2 regions of the Variovorax sp. TLI9-5A genome follow, and region 1 is predicted to be linked to the other one. Evidence: riboswitches for the same ligand, from Rfam matches in the RefSeq annotation. Region 1 holds a riboswitch; the other holds the start of a gene.
The links. Region 1 has a riboswitch for glycine ahead of gcvT (glycine cleavage system aminomethyltransferase GcvT). Riboswitches for the same ligand answer to the same signal wherever they lie in the genome.
Positions count from the first base shown of each region.

Region 2: another riboswitch for glycine. It lies ahead of AC1VNX_RS30530 (D-amino acid dehydrogenase); the one in region 1 lies ahead of gcvT (glycine cleavage system aminomethyltransferase GcvT).

Region 1 covers NZ_CP200310.1:2,918,963-2,930,960, forward strand. Annotated here, with positions in the region: gene AC1VNX_RS13870 (alpha/beta hydrolase) at 1-515, shown strand, start outside; gene AC1VNX_RS13875 (DUF3014 domain-containing protein) at 641-1,549, shown strand; gene AC1VNX_RS13880 (hypothetical protein) at 1,674-1,931, shown strand; gene gcvP (aminomethyl-transferring glycine dehydrogenase) at 1,961-4,873, opposite strand; gene gcvH (glycine cleavage system protein GcvH) at 4,926-5,297, opposite strand; gene gcvT (glycine cleavage system aminomethyltransferase GcvT) at 5,350-6,522, opposite strand; glycine riboswitch at 6,568-6,677, opposite strand; glycine riboswitch at 6,690-6,787, opposite strand; gene AC1VNX_RS13900 (YkvA family protein) at 6,834-7,244, opposite strand; gene AC1VNX_RS13905 (hypothetical protein) at 7,289-7,846, opposite strand; gene AC1VNX_RS13910 (L,D-transpeptidase Cds6 family protein) at 7,949-8,416, opposite strand; gene AC1VNX_RS13915 (MFS transporter) at 8,498-9,688, opposite strand; gene AC1VNX_RS13920 (AraC family transcriptional regulator) at 9,787-10,578, shown strand; gene AC1VNX_RS13925 (TRAP transporter large permease) at 10,579-11,856, opposite strand; gene AC1VNX_RS13930 (TRAP transporter small permease) at 11,942-11,998, opposite strand, start outside.
Region 2 covers NZ_CP200310.1:6,414,516-6,426,513, reverse strand. Annotated here, with positions in the region: gene AC1VNX_RS30555 (LysE family translocator) at 1-357, opposite strand, end outside; gene AC1VNX_RS30550 (aminotransferase-like domain-containing protein) at 480-1,925, shown strand; gene AC1VNX_RS30545 (PhaM family polyhydroxyalkanoate granule multifunctional regulatory protein) at 2,005-2,754, shown strand; gene AC1VNX_RS30540 (FIST signal transduction protein) at 2,805-4,085, shown strand; gene AC1VNX_RS30535 (RtcB family protein) at 4,295-5,701, shown strand; gene AC1VNX_RS30530 (D-amino acid dehydrogenase) at 5,720-7,027, opposite strand; glycine riboswitch at 7,122-7,229, opposite strand; glycine riboswitch at 7,263-7,352, opposite strand; gene rfbB (dTDP-glucose 4,6-dehydratase) at 7,481-8,557, shown strand; gene rfbD (dTDP-4-dehydrorhamnose reductase) at 8,554-9,444, shown strand; gene rfbA (glucose-1-phosphate thymidylyltransferase RfbA) at 9,468-10,364, shown strand; gene rfbC (dTDP-4-dehydrorhamnose 3,5-epimerase) at 10,361-10,906, shown strand; gene AC1VNX_RS30505 (hypothetical protein) at 10,936-11,079, shown strand; gene AC1VNX_RS30500 (class I SAM-dependent methyltransferase) at 11,127-11,998, shown strand, end outside.

The sequences.
Region 1 (11,998 bases):
GCGCTCCCTATGTGCTGTCGCCCGACGCCTATGCGTGGTTCGAGTTCCAGGTGCTGCCCAACGGCGAGCGCCGCATCGACGAGGAGCAGGAGCGCGAAAGCCGCTTTCTCGTCAGCGAGATGCTCGCCTCGGCCGCGCAGCAGCTGGGCGTGCCGCCGGAGCGCGTGATCGTCGGCGGGTTCAGCCAGGGCGGGATCATGGCGCTGTCGCTGCTGCTGACCAAGCCCGCGAGCGTGCGCGCCGCGATGGTGTGGCACAGCCGGCTGCTGTCTCAGGTGGTGCCGCACATCGCGCCGCCCGAGGCCTTCGAGGGCAAGGCGCTGTGGGTGAGCCATGGCAGCGCCGACAACGTGATTCCGCCGAGCGCGGCGCAGGCCACGCGCGATCTGGCGCGCACCTTGCCGCTGGCGCTGTCGGGCACGGACTTTCCGGGCGCGCACGAGATCCGTCCGGCCGAGCTGCAGGCCACGCTGGCGTGGTTGCAGGCACTCAGCGCGCAGACCGGCGCGGCATGAGCGGCTGAACTTGAGCGCGGTCGCCGCGTCACAGGGCGTTACGACGAGGCGGGCCGGCCATGACCCGATCTGGTGCACCATAGCCGCTCGCCTTCCTGACACTCCAGCACAAGGAACCCGCCCCTATGTCCGATAGCGACACCCGCGACGCCCCCGAGTTCAGACCCCGCCGCGAAACGCCCATGGGAACCATCGTCGTCGCGGTGCTCGTGCTGCTCGCGGCCGGGTTCTTCGGCTGGCGCTGGTACCAGCAACAGCAGCAGCCGCCCGAGACCACGCCGGTGGCCGCGGCGCCGAACGACGGAACGCCGCCCCCGCCGGCACCTGCGCCTGCACCTCAATCCCAGGAACCGCGAAACCCGATGGACGGGATCGCGGTGCCCGACGCGGGGCTCACGAACGCCACCGACACGGATACGCGCGTGATGAAGGCGCTCGTCGACCTGTTCGGCAGCAAGAACGTGGCCGACTTCCTGCAGTTCGACGGCATCGTGCGCCGCTTCGTGGCAACGGTGGACAACCTCGCGCGCGAGCAGGCGCCAGCGAGCGCGTGGCCGGTGCAGCAGACGAAGCAGCGCTTCATCACTTCGGGGCAGGGCGACAAGCAGGTCATCGCCGCCAACAATGCGGCGCGCTACAACCCCATGGTGCTGTTCGCCGAGTCGGTCGATCCGGCGAAGGCGGCCAAGGCCTATGCGCGGCTCTATCCGCTCTTCCAGCAGGCCTACGAAGAGTTGGGCTATCCGGGGCGCTACTTCAACGACAGGCTCGTCGCGGTGATCGACCACCTGCTGCAGGCGCCCGAACCCGCCGGCCCGGTGCAGGTGCGGCTGGTCGAGGTGAAGGGCGACATTCCCTCGCAGCGCCCGTGGGTGCGCTACGAATACGCCGATCCGCAACTGGAGGCCATGTCCTCGGGTCAGAAGATCATGGTGCGCATGGGGCTGGAGAACGAGCGCAAGCTGAAGGCCAGCATGCGCGCCTTCCGCGAGCAGATCGCCACGGGCGACGTGGCGAAGAAGAAGCAGCCCTGACTGACGGCGGCGCCGAGGTGGCCGTGGGCCTCCTCCGGCGCGCCGTGTAGGCGCGCACCGATTGCACGGGAGCCGGGTGTCGCCGAGGCTTGGGTTCCGAAACCAAGCTCCGGAGGACCACCGTATGAACCAGATGAGCGTCGACCTCTACCAGAGTGCCACCGATTCGGAGAAATTCCTCGCGCTTCCCGCGGGCACCGATCCTGACGAACTCATGGGCCCGATGACCTTCGACCGGGACTACGCGCAGATCAGGCGCTACCGCGAGGCATTCCAGTTCGATCCGTCGCAGGCCTATGCGGGCGTCAACGCCGCCAAGATCGCGGCGGACATCCTGACCGTGAAATGGGCGACCTACCGCCGCGAGCCTTCGTCATCGTAGAAGGACGCGGCTTCGCGGCTTCTGCTTGCTCAGGCCTCTTCGGCTTCCTCGCTGTACTCGCTCACCGGCACGCAGCTGCAGAACAGGTTGCGGTCGCCGTAGACGTTGTCGACGCGGCCGACCGGCGGCCAGTACTTGGCGCTCTTGAGCGCGGCCAGCGGGAAGGCGCCGAGTTCGCGCGAGTAGGGGTGGCTCCACTCGCTGCCCAGCAGGCTCGCGGCCGTGTGCGGCGCGTGCTTGAGCGGGTTGTCTTCCTTCGGCCAGACGCCTTCCTCGATGCGGCGGATTTCGCCGCGGATGGCGATCATCGCGTCGATGAAGCGGTCGAGCTCGGCCAGCGGCTCGCTCTCGGTGGGCTCCACCATCAGCGTGCCGGGCACGGGGAAGCTCAGCGTGGGCGCGTGGAAGCCGTAGTCGATCAGGCGCTTGGCCACGTCCTCGGCGGTGACGCCGCTGGTGTCCTTGAGCGGGCGCAGGTCGAGAATGCACTCGTGCGCGACGTGCCCGTTGGGGCTCGCGTACAGCGTGGGGTAGTGGTCCTTCAGGCGCGCGCTGATGTAGTTGGCGCTGAGGATGGCCGTCTCGGTCGCGGCCTGCAGGCCCTTGGCGCCCATCATGCGGCAGTACATCCAGCTGATCGGCAGCACGGCCGCATTGCCCAGCGGCGCGGCCGACACCGCGCCCACGCCGTTCGACGGCACGCCGGCCGTGGCATGGCCCGGCAGGTAGGGCACGAGGTCTTCGACGACGCAGACAGGGCCCACGCCCGGGCCGCCGCCGCCGTGCGGAATGCAGAAGGTCTTGTGCAGGTTCAGGTGGCTCACGTCGCCGCCGAACTCGCCCGGCGCGGCCACGCCGACCAGCGCATTCATGTTGGCGCCGTCGACGTACACGCGACCGCCATGTTCGTGCACCAGCTCGCAGAGCTCCTTCACGCGGGTCTCGAACACGCCGTGCGTGCTGGGGTAGGTGATCATCACCGCGGCCAGGTTGGCGCTGTGCTTCTCGCAGGCGCGCTTCAGGTCGTCCATATCGACGTTGCCCTGCGCGTCGCAGGCCGTCACCACCACCTGCAGGCCGACCATCTGCGCGCTCGCGGGGTTGGTGCCGTGCGCCGAAGACGGGATCAGGCAGATGTTGCGATGCCCCTGGCCCTTGGCCTCGTGGAAGGACTTGATGGCCAGCAGGCCGGCGTACTCGCCCTGCGAGCCGGCGTTGGGCTGCAGGCTGATGCCCGCGTAGCCGGTGGCCTCGCACAGCCAGGCGCGCAACTGGGCGTCGAGCTGGGCGTAGCCCTGTAGCTGGTCGGCCGGCGCGAAGGGGTGGATGTTGGCGAACTCGGGCCAGGTGATGGGGATCATCTCGCTGGTCGCGTTGAGCTTCATGGTGCAGCTGCCCAGCGGGATCATGCTGCGGTCGAGCGCCAGGTCTTTGTCGGACAGGCTGCGGATGTAGCGCAGCATCGCCGTCTCGCTCTTGTGGGTGTTGAACACCGGGTGCGTGAGGAAGGCGCTGCTGCGGCGCAGCTCTTCGGGAATCAGCGGCGTGGTGCTGCCCGAGAGATCGTCGAAGCGCGGCGCCTGCTTGCCGGCGGGCGCGAACAGGCCCCACAGGGTTTCGACATCGGCGCGCGTGCTGGTCTCGTCCAGCGAGATGCCCAGGTGCTGCTGCAGGCGCTGGCGCAGGTTGACGCCGGCGGCCTGCGCGCGCTCGATGATCGACTGCGTGTCTTCGCCGGTGCGGATGGTCAGCGAGTCGAAGGCGGTGGTGTTCACCGGCTCGCGGCCCATCTGCGCGAGGCCCTTGGCCAGCACGGCGGTGAGCGCGGCCACGCGCTGCGCGATGCGCGTGAGGCCGTCGGGCCCGTGGTACACGGCGTACATGCTGGCCACCACGGCCGGCAGCACCTGCGCGGTACAGATGTTGGAAGTGGCCTTCTCGCGGCGGATGTGCTGCTCGCGTGTCTGCAGCGCGAGGCGATACGCCGGCTGGCCGTGCGTGTCGACGCTCACGCCCACGAGGCGGCCCGGCAGCGAGCGCTTGAACTCGTCGCGGCAGGCCAGGTAGGCGGCGTGCGGGCCGCCGTTGCACAGCGGCATGCCGAAGCGCTGCGTGGTGCCGCAGACGATGTCCGCGCCCCATTCGCCGGGAGGCGCCAGCAGCGTCAGCGCCAGCAGGTCGGCCGCGACGATGAAGGCGGCGTCGCACTGGTGCGCGTGGCCCGCGAGCGGGCGCAGGTCGTGCACGTGGCCGGTGGTGGCGGGGTACTGCGCGAGCACGCCGAAGAAGGCGCCGCTCGCCATCAGGTGCGGCAGCGTTTCCGACACGGTGCTCACCTTGACCTCGATGCCCAGCGGCGCGGCGCGGGTCTTGATGACTTCGATGGTCTGCGGGTGGCAGTCGCCAGACACGAGGAACACGTTGCTCTTGCTCTTCACGCTGCGCTTGGCCAGCGTCATGGCCTCGGCGGCGGCCGTGGCTTCGTCGAGCATCGATGCGTTGGCGATGGCCATGCCCGTGAGGTCGCACACCATCGTCTGGAAGTTGAGCAGGGCTTCCATGCGGCCCTGCGAGATCTCGGCCTGGTAGGGCGTGTAGGCGGTGTACCAGGCGGGGTTCTCGAGGATGTTGCGCAGGATCACGCCCGGCGTGTGGTTGCCGTAGTAGCCCTGTCCGATGAAGTTGCGCAACACCTTGTTCTTCGACGCCATCGCCTTCAGCTCGGCCAGCGCGTCGGCCTCGGTGACCGGTGCGGGCAGGCGCATCGGCTTCGAGCGGCGGATGGCCGCCGGCACGATGCCGTCGATGAGCTCGGCGCGCGTTTCCGAGCCGATCGCCGGCAGCATGCGCGCCTCGTCCGCCGCATCGATGCCGATGTGGCGAGCGGGGAATTCCTCGGCGTTCTCTAGTTCTTGCAAAGAAGGAAGGGCGGGCGTCGGCATGGCGGTGAGGGCTCGGAGGGAAAAGACAAAAGTGCTGAAAGGAATCAGCGGATCAGGATTCGGCGGCGAACTTGTCGTACGAAGCAGCGTCCAGCAGCGCGTCGAGCTGCGCGGGGTCGCTCAGCTTGACCTTGAAGAACCAGCCGGCGGCCAGCGGGTCGCTGTTGGCGAGCGACGGGTCGGCGCGCAGCGCTTCATTCACTTCGGTGATCTCGCCCGACACGGGCATGAACACGTCGGCGGCGGCTTTCACCGATTCGACGACACCGGCGACATCGCCCTGCGCGAAGGTCTTGCCGACTTCGGGCAGGTCGACGAACACCACGTCGCCCAGCGCGTCCTGCGCATGCACGGTGATGCCGACGGTGGCCGCGTCGCCTTCGGCCGACACCCATTCGTGGTCCTTGGTGTACTTGATGCTCATGGTGGAAAAACTCCTCGTGGAAAAAATGAATCGGGGTGCAGAGCCTAGCCGGTCAGCCGCGGTAGTAGCGGGTGGGCACGAAGGGCATGGTCGACACTTCCATCGGCACTGGCTTGCCGCGCACGATGGCCTGCACGCGCGTGCCCGGCTCGGCGAAGGCGGTGGCCACGTAGCCCATGGCGACGCAGCGGTCGGCCGTGGGGCCGAGCAGGCCGCTGGTGACGGCGCCGATGTCGTGGCCCTCGAAGGACTGCAGCACCGTGCCGTCGCGCACCGGAATGCGTTCCAGCGCGACGAGGCCTACGCGCTTGCGCTTCAGGGTGTCGTGGTCGGTGTGGCCGGCCGCGCCGGCGGTGGAGGCGGCGAGCTGCGCGAGCACCTTCGCGGCACCCGGAAAACCGCCTTCGCGCGCGCCGCCCGCGCGGCGCACCTTCTGCATCGCCCAGTTGAGCGAGGCCTCGACGGGCGTGGTGGTGGTGTCGATGTCGTTGCCGTAGAGGCACAGGCCCGCTTCGAGCCGCAGCGAGTTGCGCGCGCCCAGGCCGACGGGCTTGACCTCTGGCTGGGCCAGCAGCAGCCGGGCGAGGGCTTCGGCGTCGGTGGCGGCCACCGAGATCTCGAAGCCGTCCTCGCCGGTGTAGCCGCTGCGGGTGACGAAGGCTGCAATGCCGCCGATCTGCACCGCGCCGCCGGTCATGAACACGAAGCGCTCGACGCCGGGCGAAAGCCGCGCCAGCGTGGCTGCGGCCTGCGGGCCCTGCAGCGCGAGCAGTGCGTTGTCGGGCAGGGGGCGCACCTCGCAGCGCGAGCCGATTTTCTGCTGGATGTGGGCAATGTCGGCCACTTTGCAGGCGCCGTTGACGATCACGAAGATCGAGCCGTTGCCCTCGTTGAAGAACATCAGGTCGTCGAGGATGCCGCCCTCGTCGTCCAGCAGCAGGCCATAGCGCTGCTTGCCGGCGGGCAGGTCGATCACGTCGACCGGCATCAGGGTCTCGAACGCGGCTGCGGCGTCGGGCCCGACCAGGCGAAGCTGGCCCATGTGGGAAATGTCGAACAGGCCGGCCGCGTCGCGCGTGTGCTTGTGTTCGGCCATCAGGCCGGCGGGGTACTGAACCGGCATCGAGTAGCCGGCGAAGGGCACCATGCGGGCGCCCAGCTCCAGGTGGAGGTCGTACAGCGGCGTCTTGAGAAGTTCGGTAGCGGATGCGGAGGAAGCGGCCACGGGGCACTCCAAAGGGGCAGTCGAAATCCATGACGCAAGCCATGGGCCACCCCTGCTGTCCGCTTTACCTGAGAGATTCGCCCCACGATCGGGGTTTGCTCCTTCGGTGGGCCGTCTGCTCTTTCGTGCGGCGGCCTCTCTCCAGCAAGGAAACGCCGGTTTTCACCGGCGCCTCGTCAGTCCTTTTGCCTGAGCGTTCGGGGGAAACTGACCCCCTGCGCCTTCGGCGGCCCCGGCATGCGGGGCTCTCTCCTGACCCCGGCAAGTGTAGTTGATCGAGCGGCCCGGCTGGCGGATTTGCCTGCCTGCGCTCAGCGCGCCCACAGATACCAGGCCCCCAGGCCGGCCGCGACCCACACGGCCACGACCAGCGCGGCGCCCCAGCGGCTGGTCGGCCTGGAACCCGAGCTTTGCATCCACGCATCGGCCCGCTGCCGGCATTCGGCGAGCACCGGCGCCGGAATCAGCCGGATCGTGAGCCAGATCAGCCCCGGCAGCAGCAGCACGTCGTCGACGTAGCCGAGCACCGGAACGAAGTCGGGAATGAGGTCGATGGGACTGAGCGCATAGGCCACGACGAATACGCCCAGCGCCTTGGCGTACCAGGGCGTGGCGGCATGCCGGCATGCGAACCAGAGCGTGACGCCGTCGCGCTTGAGGCGCCTGGCCCAGTTGCGAAGGCGTGAGGACAGTGTGGTGGCGGGAGACGAGGAGAGATTCACCCGGCGATGGTGTCACAGGCCGGATGCTGTTGCGACCAGATGCGTCAGTGCATCACCTCCGCCGGCGGCAGCAGCCGGTCGATGCGCTCGCGCAGCGACTCGGCGCGCTCCGCGCCGGCGGTCTTCTCGATCTCGGTGAGCATCAGCGCGGCGATGGTCAGCATCGCCTCGCGGTCGCGCGCTTCGCGCAGTGCGTCGCGCATCTGCAGCGCGAACTTCGGGTCGCGGCGCACGAACATGCGCTCGCAGATGTCGAAGAGGAACATGCGCGTGGTCGCCAGCGAACGCTTGCCGTCGAAGGTGTCGGCCGAGGTGGCGACCTGGATCGGCTCGATGGCGGGGATGGGCGAGGGCGCGGGCTGCGCGGGGGGCTCCGCCGGGGCGGCTGCGGCAGCCGCCGCCTTCGGGCTCTGCAGGTAGCCCTTCTCGATCAGCGTCTGGATCGCTCGTTCGGCTTCATCGCGGTTGGCGAAGAGGGGACTGAAGTCGGTCAGGGAGCGCCGGCCGTCGGCCATCAGCAGCAGGGCGCGTTCGCGCTGGGTGAGCGTGCGCTGTCCGCCCTGGAGTTCGTTGCGCGCCTTGTCGGTCTTGGTGGGAAACATGGCAGCCACAGCCTTGGGGAAACGAAGGCTGCAGCATGGTTGCAAGTGGTGACACCTTCGTGAACCGTTTGGCTTACAGGGCCATTGAGCGGGGCGCTTGCGTCAGCCGCCCGCGCCTTCCTTGCGGATGAGCCAGCGGCCTTCCACGCGCTGCAGCTCCAGGGTCTTGCGACTCTTCTCGCGCAGCTTGTCGGCGCTGTAGGTCTGCTGGAAGCTGGCGGTGGCCGCCTGTCCCTTGAGGCTGATGACGAGGCCGTCGATCTCCACGCTGATGGCGGCCTTCTCTTCGATGCGCGCGCGGCGATCGGCCTCCCAGGCCTTGCGGTCCTGGCCGCGCGGCGGCGTGAAGTCGCTCGCGTAGGCGGCGAGGTAGCGCGTCACGTCGCGTGCGGACCATGCTGCGGCCCAGGCGCGCACTGCGGCCTCGACTTCGCGGATGCCTGCTGCGGGATCGGCCGGCACGGTGGTCACAGCCGGTGTCGTCGGCGCTACCGACGTTGCCGGCCCGGCGGCGAAGGCGGCCGGAGCCAGTAGCGCGCTTCCCAGTACGCAGCTCAGGAATCGATTCATGGCGCAGTGTCCCTCCTTGTCGTTTCGCCGGCCCTCCGGCCCCGCGCTCGATTCTGGCAGCGAACATGCGCCAGGTCCTTTTCAGGCGGCAGCTCCTTCGGTCTCGGCCGGCATCGCCTGCATGGTGCGGTTGCGCAGCCGCAGCGCCAGCACCGCCGCCACGCACAGCACGCAGAGCACCGCTGTCAGCGTGACGCCGAGGCCGCGCGCGTCCGACAGCATGCCGAAGAACGGCGACACCAGCCCGCCCACCGACAGCGCCAGCCCCAGCGCGATGCCGCTGGCGGTGGCCGGGTTGCGCGGCAGGTAGTCCTGCGCCAGCGTTACCTGCGCGGCGAAGGGCAGGAACATGCACAGGCCGAAGAGCGCGGTGCAGGCCAGCGCCCAGTCGGCGTCCGGCGCGAGCACGATGCCCGCGAGCGAGGGCAGCGCGAGCAGGTAGCCGGCGCGGATCGTGCCCATGCGCCCGATGCGGTCACCCAGCCAGCCGCCGAGCAGCGTGCCCGCGGCACCCGCCGCAGTGAATGCGGTGAGCGCCGCCGCACCCTGGAAGGCCGAGCCGTGCAGGTCACGCGTGATGCGCAGCGACAGCATCGACATCACCGTGACGTACGGGATCGACCAGCCCACGATGGTCGCCACCAGCAGCCCGAAGGCGCGCCATTCGTTGTGCGGCTTCATCAGATGGTCGCCGGCCTTGCGGGCTGCCGCAGCGCTGCTGCCCGAGGCCGTGCCGCGCCATGCGTTCGCGGCGAACCACACCACGCCCATCGCCAGCGCCGGCACGCCCAGCAGGTAGCTGCGCGACAGGCTGCCGCCGCCCACGGCCGTGGCCGCCAGCACCGGCGCGAACGAGGCGCCGATGGTGCCGCCCACCGAGAACACGCTCATCGCCTTCTGCGAGCCGCCGCCGGCCGCGCGCGCCGCCACCGTTGCGGGCGGGTGGTAGGCCGCGATGCCCAGCCCGCACAGCGCCATCGCGATCCAGGTCGGCAGGTAGCTCTGGCTCAGGCCGGCCAGCACCACGCCCAACGCGGCCACCAGGAAGCCCGAGGGCATCAGCCAGCTGCGCGGGTGCCGGTCGGCGTACAGGCCGAACAGCGGCTGCACCACGCTCGACAGGCCGGTGGCCGCCAGCATCAGGCCGCTGACTGCCGTGTAGCTGTAGCCGCGCTCCAGCACCATGAAGGGCAGCAGGGCAGGCACGAGGCCTTGGTAGAGATCGTTGACGGCATGGGTGCCGGTGAGCAGCCCGAGTCGGCGCTTGTTCATGACGGATGCTTCTTTCGTTTTGCAGGAGGAGTGGAAAAAGCATCGTAGGAAGCCGTGAGAAGATGTTCTCGCTACGAATCCTCAAGCGTCGTCGAGAAATGGACAAAGAAGCTCAGGCAGCTATCAACCTCCGTCCGGAGCACGGCGAGTCGACCCCGCGCGCCGTCGCGGTGCTGGCGACCGACCCGGCGGGCGATGCCTTCATCCCTGCGCACACGCACCGGCGCGGGCAGCTCATCCACGCGATTTCGGGCGTGATGCTGGTGAGCGCCGCAGCCGGCAGCTGGGTGGTGCCGACCGGCCGCGGCGTGTGGGTGCCCGGCGGCATGGAGCACCGGATACAGATGGCGGGCGAAGTGCGCATGCGCACCGTGTTCGTCGAGCCCGGCACGCGTGCCGACCTGGGCGGCGAGTGCCGCGTGATCCACGTCGGCGCGCTGCTGCGGGAGCTGATCGTCACGGCCGTGTCGTTGCCGCTGGACTACGCGCCGGGCGGGCGCGACGAGCGGGTGATGGAGCTGATCCTCGACGAGATAGAAGCCGCGCCGGCGCTCTCCCTGCATGTGCCGATGCCGCGCCACGCCCGGCTGGCCGCGCTGTGCGAGGAACTCGTGCGCGACCCTGCTCTGCCCGCCACGCTGGACGACTGGGCGCTGCGCCTGCACATGAACAGCCGCACGCTCGCGCGCCTGTTCCAGCGCGAGACGGGCATGAACTTCGGCGCGTGGTGCCGGCAGGCGAGGCTGCTGCTGAGCCTGCCGCAACTGGCGGCCGGTGCGTCGATCCTGGAAGTGGCGCTGGCGCACGGCTACGAGAGCCCGAGCGCCTTCACCGCGATGTTCCGGCGCACGCTGGGCGTGCCGCCCAGCGTGTACCTGCGCCGCGACTGACTATCTGGCGTAGACCAGATCCCGCAGCGCCAGCGAGATCCATGGCACGTAGGTGATCACCATCAGGCACCCCAGGATCACCAGCACGAAAGGCACGAGGTGCTTCACGATGCGGTCCAGCGATATTCGCGCCACGGTACAGGCAGCGAACAGGTTCACGCCGAAGGGCGGGGTGATCATGCCGAGTGCGAGGTTCACCACCATGATCAGGCCGAAGTGCACCGGGTCGATGCCGAAGTGCACAGCCACCGGCGCCAGGATCGGCGCGAGCACGATGATCGCCGCGCTGGTCTCGATGAACATGCCGATCACGAACAGCGCCGCGTTTACGCCCAGCAGGAACATCGCCGGCGACTGCAGCACCTCCTGCAGCCAGCGGCCGATGGCGTCGGGCACGCCGGCACGGGTGATGAGGAACGCGAACAGGCCCGCGTTGGCGATGATGAACATGATCACCGCCGACGACACCACCGACTTGCGCAGGATCGCGTAGAGGTCGCCCAGCCTGATCTCGCGGTAGACCAGCATGCCCACCACCAGCGCGTAGAACACCGCCACCGCCGAGGCTTCGGTCGGCGTGAAGATGCCGCCGTAGATGCCGCCGAGGATGATCACGGGCATCAGCAGCGCCCAGCCGGCCTGCCACAGGGCCCGGCCGAAGGGCATGCGGCCCTCGCCGTCGTTCTTGCCCCAGCCCTTCCACTTGCAGTAGACCCACACGAACAGCATCAGCACCAGGCTGATCAGGATGCCCGGGCCGAAGCCCGCGATGAACAGCTCGCCGATGGACACTTCGGCGCTCACGCCGTACAGGATCATCGGGATCGACGGCGGGATGATCACGCCCAGCTCCGCGCTGGTGGCCTGCAGGGCCGCCGCGTACGAGGTGGGGTAGCCGTGCTTGATGAGCGCCGGGATCAGGATGGCGCCGATCGCGAAGGTGGTTGCCACCGACGAGCCCGACACCGCCGCGAAGATCATGCAGGTGAGCACGCAGGTCATCGGCAGGCCGCCCTGCACGCCGCCCACGATGCTCTTGGCGAACTCCACCAGCCGCCGCGAGATGCCGCCCGTCTCCATCAGGTTGCCGGCCAGGATGAAGAACGGGATGGCCGCCAGCGGAAACTTGTTGATCGAGTTGAACATCTCCTTCACGGAGATCAGCATGTTGGCGTTGGTCACCTGGATGCCCAGGATCGACGCCAGCCCGATGGACACCGCCACCGAAATCGACAGTGCGAAGCACAGCACCATCGTCGCGACCATCACGGTGCTCATGATGTAGCCCCCACGCTCGGCACTTCGTGTCCTCGCTGCCCCCCGAGGGGGCCGTTCGCTTGCTTGGGGCGGCCCGGCGCGGCGCTCATTGCGCGGTCTCCAGTTCGAGCCGCTTCGGATCGAGGAAATTACCGACGATGCC
Region 2 (11,998 bases), 3.5 Mb from region 1:
GATGTTCACGAACTGCAGCATCACGCCCTGGCCGAAGCCCACCGAGAGGCTCTTGCCGTCGGCCTTGCCGAGCGTGGCGCTGCCGCTGAGCTTCCATGCCAGCCACAGCAGGTAGCCGATGCCCAGCGCCTTGATGGCCAGCCTCAGCGAGGGCATTGCCACCACCAGCGCGCCGATGCCCGCGGCGCACAGCGCCAGCAGCAGGGTCCAGCCCACGGGCACCGCGACCACGAAGCGCATGGCGCGCGGCAGGCCGCCGTTGGCCGCCAGGGCGGTGGAAAGCGTGGTGTTGGGGCCGGGCGAGAAGCTCATCGCCGTGGCCAGCACCAGCAGCGCGGTGAATTCTTGCCAGTTCATGACACACACTCTAAACTTGCGACCATTACAGTTCCAGTACAGATGATCGAACAATCAGGCAATCTGTATTGGTCACCCCTTCGACACAGAAGCCAGGGAATCCGGCACAGCCCGGACGACGCATGCTCACACGCACCTCCACACAGTCGCTGACGGGGCAGCTCGCCGACCGCCTGGCCGAGCGCATTCGCACCCGGCTGCTGCCGCCCGGCGCGCGGCTGCCCTCGGTGCGCGAATGCGCGCGGCAGCAGGGCGTGAGCCCGTACACCGTGGTCGCGGCCTATGACCAGCTGCTGGCACAGGGGCTGGTCGAGGCCCGGCGCCAGCGCGGCTTCTATGTGCGCGACTCCGCCCCGGCACAGGACGGCCGTTCGACGAACGGCGCGGACGCCAACGGCGCGATGGGCGTGCCCGCGGCGATCGCGGTGCAGATGATGGCCTCGCGCGTGCCGGCCGATGCCAGCTCGCTGATCCGCAGCATGTTCCACCGCCCGAGCGACAAGCCGCAGCCGGGCATGGGCGTGTTCCCGCCCGACTGGATGGCCTCCACCTTCATGCCCACGGCCGTGCGGCGCATGACCAATACAGCCGCGCTGCAGGAGCTGTCGCTGCAGTACGGCGAGCCCGCCGGCGACATGAGCCTGCGGCGCAGCCTCTCGCAGAAGCTGGTGGGCATCAACGTGCCGGCCTCGCCGGAGCAGATCGTGACCACCGTCGGCGCCACCCACGCGCTGGATATCGTGAGCCGCACCCTGCTGCGCGCGGGCGATCCGGTGATGGTCGAGGAGCCGGGCTGGGCGCTGGAATTCGCGCGGCTGGAGGCGCTGGGCATGCGCATCCTGCCGGTGCCGCGCCGCGCCGACGGGCCCGACCTGGAAGTGATGGCGCAGTACTGCAAGCTGCACAGCCCCAAGCTCTTCGTCAGCGTGAGCGTGCTGCACAACCCCACCGGCTACAGCCTCACGCCGGGCAGCGCGCACCGCGTGCTCAAGCTGGCCAACGAGCACGGCTTCCACATCGTCGAGGACGACACCTACAGCCACCTCGCGCCCGAGCACGCCACCCGGCTGAGCGCGCTCGACGGGCTGCAGCGCACCATCTACGTCAGCGGCTTCGCGAAGATCCTGGCGCCCAACTGGCGCATCGGCTTCCTGGCCGCGCCGCCCGACCTGAAGGAGCGGCTGCTCGAAACCAAGCTGCTGGCCACGCTCACCTCGCCCACGCTGTTCGAGCGGGCCTTGTCGTGGTGCATCGACCAGGGGCAGCTGCGCCGGCACTCGGAGCGCGTGCGCATCCGGCTCGACGGCGCCCGGGGCCGGGCAGTGAAGCTGGCCATGGCGCACGGCTGTACCTTCGCCTCGGAACCGGCGGGGCTGTTCGGCTGGGTCGACACCGGCGTGGACACCGACGCGCTCACCCAGCGCATGCTCGACCAGGGCTACCTGCTGGCGCCGGGCTCGCTCTTCCACGCGCGCCGGCCGCCGAGCACCATGATGCGGATCAACTTCGCGACCTCGCAGGACGCGGCCTTCTGGAAAGTCTTCGGCAAGGTTAGAAGCGAGCTCTGACGGACGCTAAAAGCCCGGAGGCTTGGAGTAAGCTGGCAACACAAGAAAACCCATACCCAGCACCCAGGAGACCTCCCGCATGAGCAACGCCAGCAAGCCCTTCGACTTCAGCCAGTTCGTTCCCGGATTCGACTTCCTGAAGAACCTCGCCGGCGGCGCGGCGTCGGGCGCCGGTTCGGTGCCGGGCATCCCGAGTCTCGCGAGCTGGGTGGCGCCCACGCTGAGCGTGGAGGAGGTCGACAAGCGCATCCAGGAACTCAAGACGGTGCAGTACTGGCTCGAACAGAACGGCCATGCCCTCAAGGCCACCATCCAGGCGCTGGAAGTGCAGAAGATGACGCTGTCGACGCTGCGCGGCATGAACGTGCGCATGGAAGACATCGCCAGCGCGTTCACCCGGCAGGCGACCGCGGCGGCGGCTCCCGCGCCTGTCCAGGCCGCGCCGGAGCCCGAACCCGAGGAAATCGAGGACGAAGAGGCGCTCGAGGAGGAAGTTGAAGAAGCTCCGGCGCCGAAGAAACCAAGCCGCAAGCCGGCCGCCTCCAAAGCGAAAGCCGCGGCGGCCGATGGCGCGGGCGTGGTCGACCCGATGCAGTGGTGGGGCTCGCTCACCGAACAGTTCCAGCAGATTGCCAGCACGGCGCTGCAGGACGCGGCCCAGCTGAAGGTGCCGGCCATGGCCCAGCCGCTGGCAGACGCGGTCGGCTCGGTCATCGGCAAGCCGGCGGCGTCTCGCAAGACAGCCGCAACTGCAAAGAAGACGACGGCCCCGGCCGCGAAGAAAAAGACGTCCACCGCCGCCCGGAAGCGAACCTCCGGCCGGCGCTGACGTCTTACGACACACATCCATTTGTTGAACAGAACGGGTTGGCACGCATCATGAAGTTGTTTCCCTCCGGACATGCCACCCATCCGCAATGGCGAATGGCGGCGGGCCTCGTGCTCGCCCAGCTGCGGGCGCAGATGGCGCTGCCCGACTACGCCTCCGCGCCGACGCTGGGGCTGCTCTACATCACCGATCACTACGCGAGCGACGCGCAGGACATCCTCGACCACCTGAGCGCCGAGTTGCCCGAAGTGACCGATTGGTCGGGCACGGTCGGCATCGGCGTCTCGGCCAACAACGCCGAGTACTTCGACGAGCCCGGCATGACGCTGATGCTCTGCGCCCTGCCGAGCGACCAGTACCGCGTGTTCTCCGGCGTCGCGCCGCTGGGCAATTCGGAAATGAGCGGTTTCGAGGCGCACACGGCGCTGGTGCACGCAGACCCGGCCACGCCCGACCTCGCCGAGCTGATCGGCGAGATGGCCGGGCGCACCGACACCGGCTACCTGTTCGGCGGCCTGTCTTCCGGGCGCGGCGGCGCGCTGCAGTTCGCCATCGGCGGCAACGGCAACATCCGCGGGCACGGCGCCGCAGGCGGCGTGTTCTCGGGCGGGCTCTCGGGCGTGGTGTTCGGCGAGGGCGTGCGGCTGGTGTCGCGCGTCACCCAGGGCTGCCAGCCGCTGCGCTCGGGCGCGGTCCGCGAACGCGAGATCACCGAGGCCGACGGCAACCTGCTGCTGAAGCTCGACGGCGAGCCGGCGCTCGACGTTCTGCTGGCCGACCTGCAGGTGTCGCTCGAACGCCCGCAGGAAGCCATCGACGCGGTGCGCAACACGCTGGTCGGCCTGGCCGACGCCGGCAGCGACGGCATCCGCCGCACCGGCGACCTGGGCGCCGACGTGCTCGTGCGCCACATCATCGGGCTCGACCCCACGCGCCGCGGCATCGCCATCGCCGACACAGCGGAAGCCGGCATGCGCCTGACCTTCTGCCGCCGCAACGCCCAGGCCGCGCGCGCCGACCTGATGCGCATCTGCGCGGAAATTCGCGAGGAGCTGGAGCCCGAGGAGCAGACGCTGGCCACCGCGCGCGCGGTGGCTGCCGGCGAGGCCGAGGCGGCGCCGCACCCGGCTCGGCGCATCGCGGGGGCCGTGTACGTGAGCTGCTCCGGTCGCGGCGGTCCGCATTTCGGCGCGCCTGGGGCTGAGCTGCAGATCGTGCGGCATGCGTTGGGCGATGTGCCGCTGGTGGGTTTTTTCGCCGCGGGGGAGATCGCTCGCCATCACCTGTACGGCTATACCGGGGTTTTGACGGTGTTTACCGCACCCGACTGACTCGGCGCCCGACGCGAAAAAGCGACGGGCGAGTTTCCGGCGGAAGGATGCGTCGCTAGAATCCGCCCGCTTTCTTGAATCTCTGCTGCTGCAAGAAAGAGCCAACCGCGCATTGCATCGTTTGCGAGCGCGGTCGATCTTTTTCGCCTCGCCACGCAAAGTGCGACGAGGCAGGAAACCGACCTGGTTTCCGAAATGGAACAGCAGCCATGAGCGATCCTCGTTTCTCGAGACTCCAGCGTGCCTTCTCGCGCGCTGGCATTGCCGTCGACTACCGCGACGGCGTCTATCACCTGCACCACGAAGCCTCCGAGGCGACGGTACTCCTGCCGCCCAGCCTTCCGCTGGAAGAAAAAGCGGTGAATCAATTGCTGGCATTCGCCAGCGTGCGTTCGCCCGATGGCGAGAAGGGCGTGTGCAAGGCCTGTGCGACGCCCGACTTTCATCCGGGCTCCGTTGCTCCGGTCGGCAGCGTTGTCGCGACCGATGCGGACTTCGTCATTCCCGCAGCCGTGGGCACCGACATCAACTGCGGCATGCGGCTGCTGACCACCGGGCTCACGCTCGACCAGATGGCGCCGCACAAGACGCGGCTGGTCGCGCGGCTCACGCGCAGCCTGCTCGACAACGGGCGCGATGTGCCGGTGCACACGGCGGCGTTCAAGGCGCTGTTCGACGTGGGGCCGTCGGCCTTTCTCGAGGCAGTGCGGGACGGAGGGCTGTGGTCTTCGTGCGACCGCGAACGGATGCAGGACGAGCTCGATGCCTGCATCGGCCTTGCTACCTTCGGCGGCAGCGCTCGGCACGCGCCCGAGGCCTACACCGGGGTCCGCCACGAGGTTTTCCGTGATCCCTGTCTCGGCACGCCGGGCAGCGGCAATCATTTCGTGGAGCTGCAGGTGGTCGACCATGTCCTGGACCGGCATGAGGCCTATCGCGCGGGCCTCAAGGCGGGCGACGTAGTCGTGATGATCCACAGCGGCTCGCGCGACATCGGGTTCCATGTGGGCGGCCGCTGGATGGACCGTGCCCGCAACGAATGGCCCAAGGGCCTGCGTCATCCGAAGAGCGGCCTGTATGGCTTGGCGGGACCGCTGGCCGACGAATATCTGGAGGCCATGGGCGTCGCGGCCCGCTATGCGTGGGTCAACCGGGTCGTGCTGGCCGAACTGGTGCGCAAGGACTTCGCGGAACTGCTCGGCGCCACGTCGTCGAGGCTGGTGGTGGACGTGCCGCACAACGTGGTGCTGCGCGAGCATGGCATGAACATCCACCGCAAGGGAGCGACACCGGCGAACGCGGGCGATCTGGCGTTGATTCCCGGCTCGATGGGCGACTACTCGTATCTGGCGTCCGGGCTGGGGCATGAAGACTGGCTCTGGTCGTGCAGCCACGGCGCAGGCCGGCGGATGCGCCGGCAGGAGGTTCGCGCGATGCGGCCCGCGCCCGCCGACAACAAGGCCAGCTGGCAATGCGTGACCTTGCGCGAGGAGCGCCGGATCGAGGAGGCGCCGCAGGCCTACAAGCCGATCGGCGCGGTGATTGACGCACAGGAACGTGCGGGGCTGATCCGCTGCGCGGTGCGGCTCAGGCCCTGGATCACGTTCAAGGCATGATCGGGGTTTGCCGGTTCGTCAGCCCAGTGCAGGCTGCGGGATGCTGGGCTTGGGCGCCGGCATCCCCGTGAACGCGAAATCCACCTCCGGCGCCAGCCCGCTCACGATCCGCGCGATCGACTTGCCCGAGCCGCAGGCGTGCGTCCAGCCCAGGGTGCCGTGGCCGGTGTTGAGGAACAGATTCGGCAGCTTGGTCTTGCCGATCAGCGGCACGTTGCTCGGCGTGGCGGGGCGCAGGCCGGTCCAGAACTGGGCTTGCGTGGTGTCGCCGGCGCCCGGGAAGAGCTCCTCGACGCGGCGCACGATGGCCTCGCAGCGCACGCGGTTCAGGTCACGGTCGTAGCCGTTGAGTTCGGCCGTGCCGGCGATGCGCAGGCGGTCGCCCGAGGCCGAGGTGTAGCGCGAGAACACGAGCTTGAACTCGTCGTCGGTCAGCGAGACCTGGTGCGCCTTCGAGGCGTCCTTGACGGGCAGCGTCACCGAGTAGCCCTTGGCCGGGTAGATCGGCAGGCGGATACCTAGCGGCGCGGCGTACAGCGGGCTCAGCGAACCCATGGCCAGCACGAAGGCGTCGCCGCGGATGCGCTGGAAGCGGCCTTCGCTGTCGGTGGCCTCGACGTGGTCGATGCTGCCGCCGGCCTCGCGCAGCGCAGTCACGGTATGGCTCATCAGGAACTTCACGCCCGCGGCGGCGGCCAAGCCCACGAGTTCGCGCGCGAATCGGTTGGCGTCGCCGGATTCGTCCTCGGCCGTGTAGGTGGCACCGGCCAGCTTCGGGCGGATGTGGGCGAGGGCGGGCTCGATCTTCACGGCCTCGTCGGCCGAGATGACCTGGCGCTCGCAGCCTAGGGCGCGCATCTGCTCGGCGGGGGCGAGGGCGCCGTCGAACTCTTTTTGCGTCGTATAGAAGTGCAGGATGCCCTGGGTGCGCTGGTCGTAGCTGAGGCCGGTGTCGCGGCGCAACTGTTGCAACATCGAGCGGCTGTATGTGCCCAGACGAACGATCTGTTCGATGTTATGACGCGTACGCGCCGGCGTGCATTCGCGCAGGAACTGCAGGCCCCAGAGCCACTGGCGCATGTCGGCGCGCATGCGGAAGAGCAGCGGGGCGTCTTCCTTGCCCAGCCATTGCAGCACCTTAAGCGGCGCGCTGGGGTTGGCCCAGGGTTCTGCGTGGCTGACGGAGATCTGCCCGCCGTTGGCGAAGCTGGTTTCGGCGGCCGGGGTGGCCTGCCGGTCGATCACGGTCACTTCGTGGCCGAGTTGCTGGAGGTAGTAAGCCGAAGTCACGCCGAGCAGGCCGGCGCCGAGAACGATCACGCGCATTTCAAGTACCTTTGAGGTTGCAGCGCTTGAACGGCGGGCGAGGGTGAATACTATTGGATTAATAGTAGGCAGCCGGACGACCGCTGTCCAAGTTGCCGCTCCCCCTGTCCTCGGTACCTGAGAGATTCATTCGTTGCGCCTTTGCAACGAATTTGCTCCTTCGGCGCGCCACGCTTGGTGACGACTCTCCAGACGGCGTTCTGATCTGATGCAGTACTGACCCCTTGCCGAAATACCAAGACTTCGTCGGGCCGACCTGAGCGTTTATGGGAGTTTGCGCCTTCGGTAGGGCCACCGAGAGTGGCCCGCTCTCCTGCAGTATCGAGACTCATTGTAAACACGCTGGCGGGTTAGCGGTAACGTCCTGTGTCTTTGCTCGTTGGCCCAATGGGATAATCACTGGTTAAGGTTCATTGCCGGAAGGCGATGACTTTCTAACATTCAGGGGATCCCATGATCTTGGTTACCGGCGGCGCTGGCTTCATTGGCGCCAATTTCGTACTCGACTGGATCGCGAACAGCGACGAGCCCGTCGTCAATCTCGACAAGCTGACCTACGCCGGCAACCTCGAGACCCTCGCATCGCTCAAGGGCAACCCGAAGCACATCTTCGTGCAGGGCGACATCGGCGACAGCGCCCTGATCGACCGCCTCCTGGCTGAGCACAAGCCGCGCGCCGTGGTGAACTTCGCCGCCGAATCGCACGTGGACCGCTCGATCCACGGCCCCGAAGATTTCGTGCAGACCAACGTGCTCGGAACCTTCCGCCTGCTCGAATCGGTACGCGGCTTCTGGAGCGCGCTGCCGGCCGATCAGAAGTCGGCCTTCCGCTTCCTGCACGTCTCGACCGACGAGGTCTACGGCTCGCTCTCCAAGACCGACCCGGCCTTCACCGAAGAGAACAAGTACGAGCCCAACAGCCCCTACTCGGCCAGCAAGGCCGCCAGCGACCACCTTGTGCGCGCCTGGCACCACACCTACGGCCTGCCGGTGCTGACCACCAACTGCTCGAACAACTACGGCCCGTTCCACTTCCCCGAGAAGCTCATCCCCCTGATGATCGTCAACGCGCTGGCCGGCAAGAACCTGCCCGTGTACGGTGACGGCATGCAGGTGCGCGACTGGCTCTACGTGAAGGATCACTGCAGCGCCCTTCGCCGCGTGCTCGAGGCCGGCAAGCTCGGCGAGACCTACAACGTGGGCGGCTGGAACGAGAAGCCCAACATCGAGATCGTCAACACCGTGTGCGCCCTGCTCGACGAACTGCGCCCCCGCGCCGACGGCAAGCCGTACAAGGAACAGATCACCTACGTCACCGACCGCCCCGGCCACGACCGCCGCTACGCCATCGACGCGCGCAAGCTCGAGGCCGAGCTTGGCTGGAAGCCCGCCGAAACCTTCGACACCGGCATCCGCAAGACCGTCGAGTGGTATCTCGCGAACAGCGAGTGGGTGCGCAACGTGCAAAGCGGTGCGTACCGCGAGTGGGTCGAGAAGCAGTACGACAGCAACGCGAAGGCCGCCGAATGAAGCTGCTGCTGCTGGGCAAGGGCGGACAGGTCGGCTGGGAGTTGCAGCGTAGCCTGGCGCCGCTCGGTGAACTGGTCGCGCTCGATTTCGACAGCACCGATTTCCACGCGGACTTCAGCCGGCCCGAGGAGCTCGCCGACACCGTGCTCAAGGTGCGCCCCGACGTGATCGTCAATGCAGCGGCGCACACCGCCGTCGACAAGGCCGAGAGCGAGCCCGAGTTCGCGCGAAAGCTCAATGCCACCTCGCCCGGCGTCGTAGCCGAAGCGGCGCAGAAGATCGGCGCGCTGATGGTCCACTACTCGACCGACTACGTCTTCGACGGCAGCGGCACCACGCCGTGGAAGGAAGTCGATGCGACCGGCCCCCTCAGCGTGTACGGACAGACCAAGCTCGAAGGTGAGCAGCTAGTGGCGCAGCACTGCGCGAAGCACCTGATCTTTCGCACGAGCTGGGTGTATGCGGCCCGTGGCGGCAACTTCGCCAAGACCATGCTCCGGCTGGCGAAGGAGCGCGAGAAGCTGACTGTCATCGACGACCAGTTCGGTGCGCCCACGGGTGCGGAGCTGCTGGCTGACGTGACGGCGCACGCCATTAGGGCGACGCTGCAGGATCCCTCCAAGGTCGGCCTCTATCACGCGATCGCCGGTGGCGAGACGACGTGGTACGGCTACGCGCGCTTCGTGCTCGAAATGGCGCAGCAGGCCGGTGTCGAACTCAAGGCTGGGCCCGGCGCCGTCGAGCCCGTGCCGACCAGCGCATTCCCGACGCCTGCGAAGCGCCCGCACAACTCGCGCCTTAATACCAGCAAGCTGCAGACGACGTTCGGGCTGCGCCTGCCGCCATGGCAGGAAGGCGTCGCGCGCATGCTGCGCGAGATCCTTTGAAGAATCCCACGAGAAGAGAAAGCATGACCAAGACGACGCAACGCAAGGGCATCATCCTGGCCGGTGGTTCGGGCACGCGCCTGCATCCGGCCACGCTGGCAATGAGCAAGCAGCTCCTGCCCGTGTACGACAAGCCGATGATCTATTACCCGCTCAGCACCCTCATGCTGGGTGGCATGCGCGACATCCTGATCATCAGCACGCCGCAGGACACGCCTCGCTTTCAGCAGTTGCTTGGCGACGGCAGCCAGTGGGGCATCAACCTGCAGTATGCGGTGCAGCCGAGTCCGGACGGGCTCGCGCAGGCGTTCATCATCGGGGACAAATTCGTAGGAAATTCGTCGAGCGCGCTGGTGCTGGGCGACAACATCTTCTACGGCCATGACCTTGCTCACCTGCTGTCAGGCGCCGATTCGCAGCAGAACGGCGCGACCGTCTTTGCCTACCACGTGCATGACCCGGAGCGTTACGGCGTGGTCGCATTCGATGCGGCAGGAAAAGCCAGCAGCATCGAGGAAAAACCGGCGAAGCCCAAGAGCAGCTATGCGGTGACAGGCCTGTACTTCTACGACAACCAGGTCGTCGACATTGCCAAGTCGGTGAAACCGAGCGCGCGTGGCGAGCTGGAGATCACTGCGGTGAACCAAGCCTACCTCGACCTAGGCCAACTCAATGTGCAGATCATGCAGCGCGGCTATGCGTGGCTGGATACCGGGACGCATGAGAGCTTGCTCGAAGCCGGGCAGTTCATTGCAACCCTGGAACATCGCCAAGGCTTGAAGATTGCTTGCCCAGAAGAGATCGCGTGGCGCAACGGTTTCATCGATCGGGAGCAATTGGCAAAGCTGGCTGCGCCGTTGCAGAAGAACGGCTATGGCAAGTACCTGAATCACCTGCTGGCTGAGGAGGTGCGCTCGTGAAAGTGACACCGACTGCGATTCCTGAGGTGCTGATCATCGAGCCGAAGGTCTTCGGCGACGCACGTGGCTTTTTCTACGAGAGCTTCAACGGCAAAGCCTTCGACGAGGCTGTCGGGCGGCATGTGGAGTTCGTTCAGGACAACCATTCCCGCTCGACCAGGGGCGTGCTGCGGGGATTGCATTACCAGATCCAGCAGCCGCAAGGCAAGCTGGTGCGCGTGGCGCGTGGCGCGGTGTTCGACGTGGCTGTGGACATCCGCAAGTCGTCGCCGACCTTCGGGGAATGGGTGGGCGTGGAGCTTAGCGAGGACAACCATAGGCAATTGTGGGTGCCGCCTGGTTTTGCGCATGGCTTCGTGGTAACCAGCGAATCGGCAGACTTTCTTTATAAGACCACTGAGTTCTACGCGCCCGCCCACGAGCGCTGCATCGCCTGGAACGATCCGGCGCTGGGTATCGTCTGGCCAGACTTGGGTCTCGCGCCGCAGCTGTCCGCCAAGGACAGGGGCGGCGTCTGTCTTAGCGAGGCTGAGACTTTCTGATGGATCAATGCAGCGTCTCCCTACCCCAAATGATCGTCGGCGGGTGGCGTAAGCGGCCGCTGGTCGCGGCTTGGGTCCAGCGCGAGGTAATCATCGGCCGCTGGGTGGGCTACGCGCTCATCGCGGGTCTTGCCGGCCTTCCGATGCAGGTCATCGAGCGCAACAGCCTCTGATAACACCAGCGCGGGCGCGTGCCCGCGCGTCCCGAATAGATATTGCAATGCACAAGTCAGCGCTGAGTTATGGAAAGTTGTTCTTCGATGTATACGCCGCTGGTCTCGACCAAGGCCTAGTCGTTGATATTGGTGCCCAGGATGTCAACGGCAGCTTGAAGGACGTATGTCCACCACAGCTCGACTACTGCGGCGTGGATTTCGTCGCGGCCAAGGGGGTTGATATCGTCATCACCGATCCCTATCACCTACCGTTCGAGGACGGCAGCGTCGACATAGTGGTCTGCAGTTCCTGCTTCGAGCATTCTGAGATGTTCTGGCTGCTCTATCTCGAGATCCTGCGCATCCTCAAGCCCACCGGGCTGCTCTACCTTAACGTTCCTAGCAATGGTTACGTGCATCGGTACCCGGTAGACGCCTGGCGCTTCTACCCCGACTCTGGGCGCGCATTGGTCACTTGGGGCCAACGCAGCGGCTTCGATCCTATGCTCCTGGAGTCCTTCATCGGCGACATGGCCGGCACGACGGAAGAGGGCGAGGGCTGGAACGACTTCGTGGCCGTCTTCCTCAAGTCGGCCACCAATCAGCAGCTGTATCCCCGGCGCATGATGGAGCTGAGCAAGGCCTTCAGCAATGGATTACGCGCCGGCTCGGAGGAGTTCATCAATCCTTTCGAACGCAGCCAAGACCAACGCATCATCACCGAGCTGCGTAGCGCGCTCGTCACGCGAATGGGCGAGCATGCCGCCGAGCAAGAGCGCGCCGCCCAGTCGAGGCAGCAGATCCAGGGCGAGCTTGACACTGCCCGGCGAGCCCACGCCGAGGCGCTTGACCAATCCAGCCGGCTGGCGGTCGAACTCCAGCAGGCGCGCGCGGACCTGCTTCAGCAGCAGCACGACCTGCGCCTGCAGCAGCACGA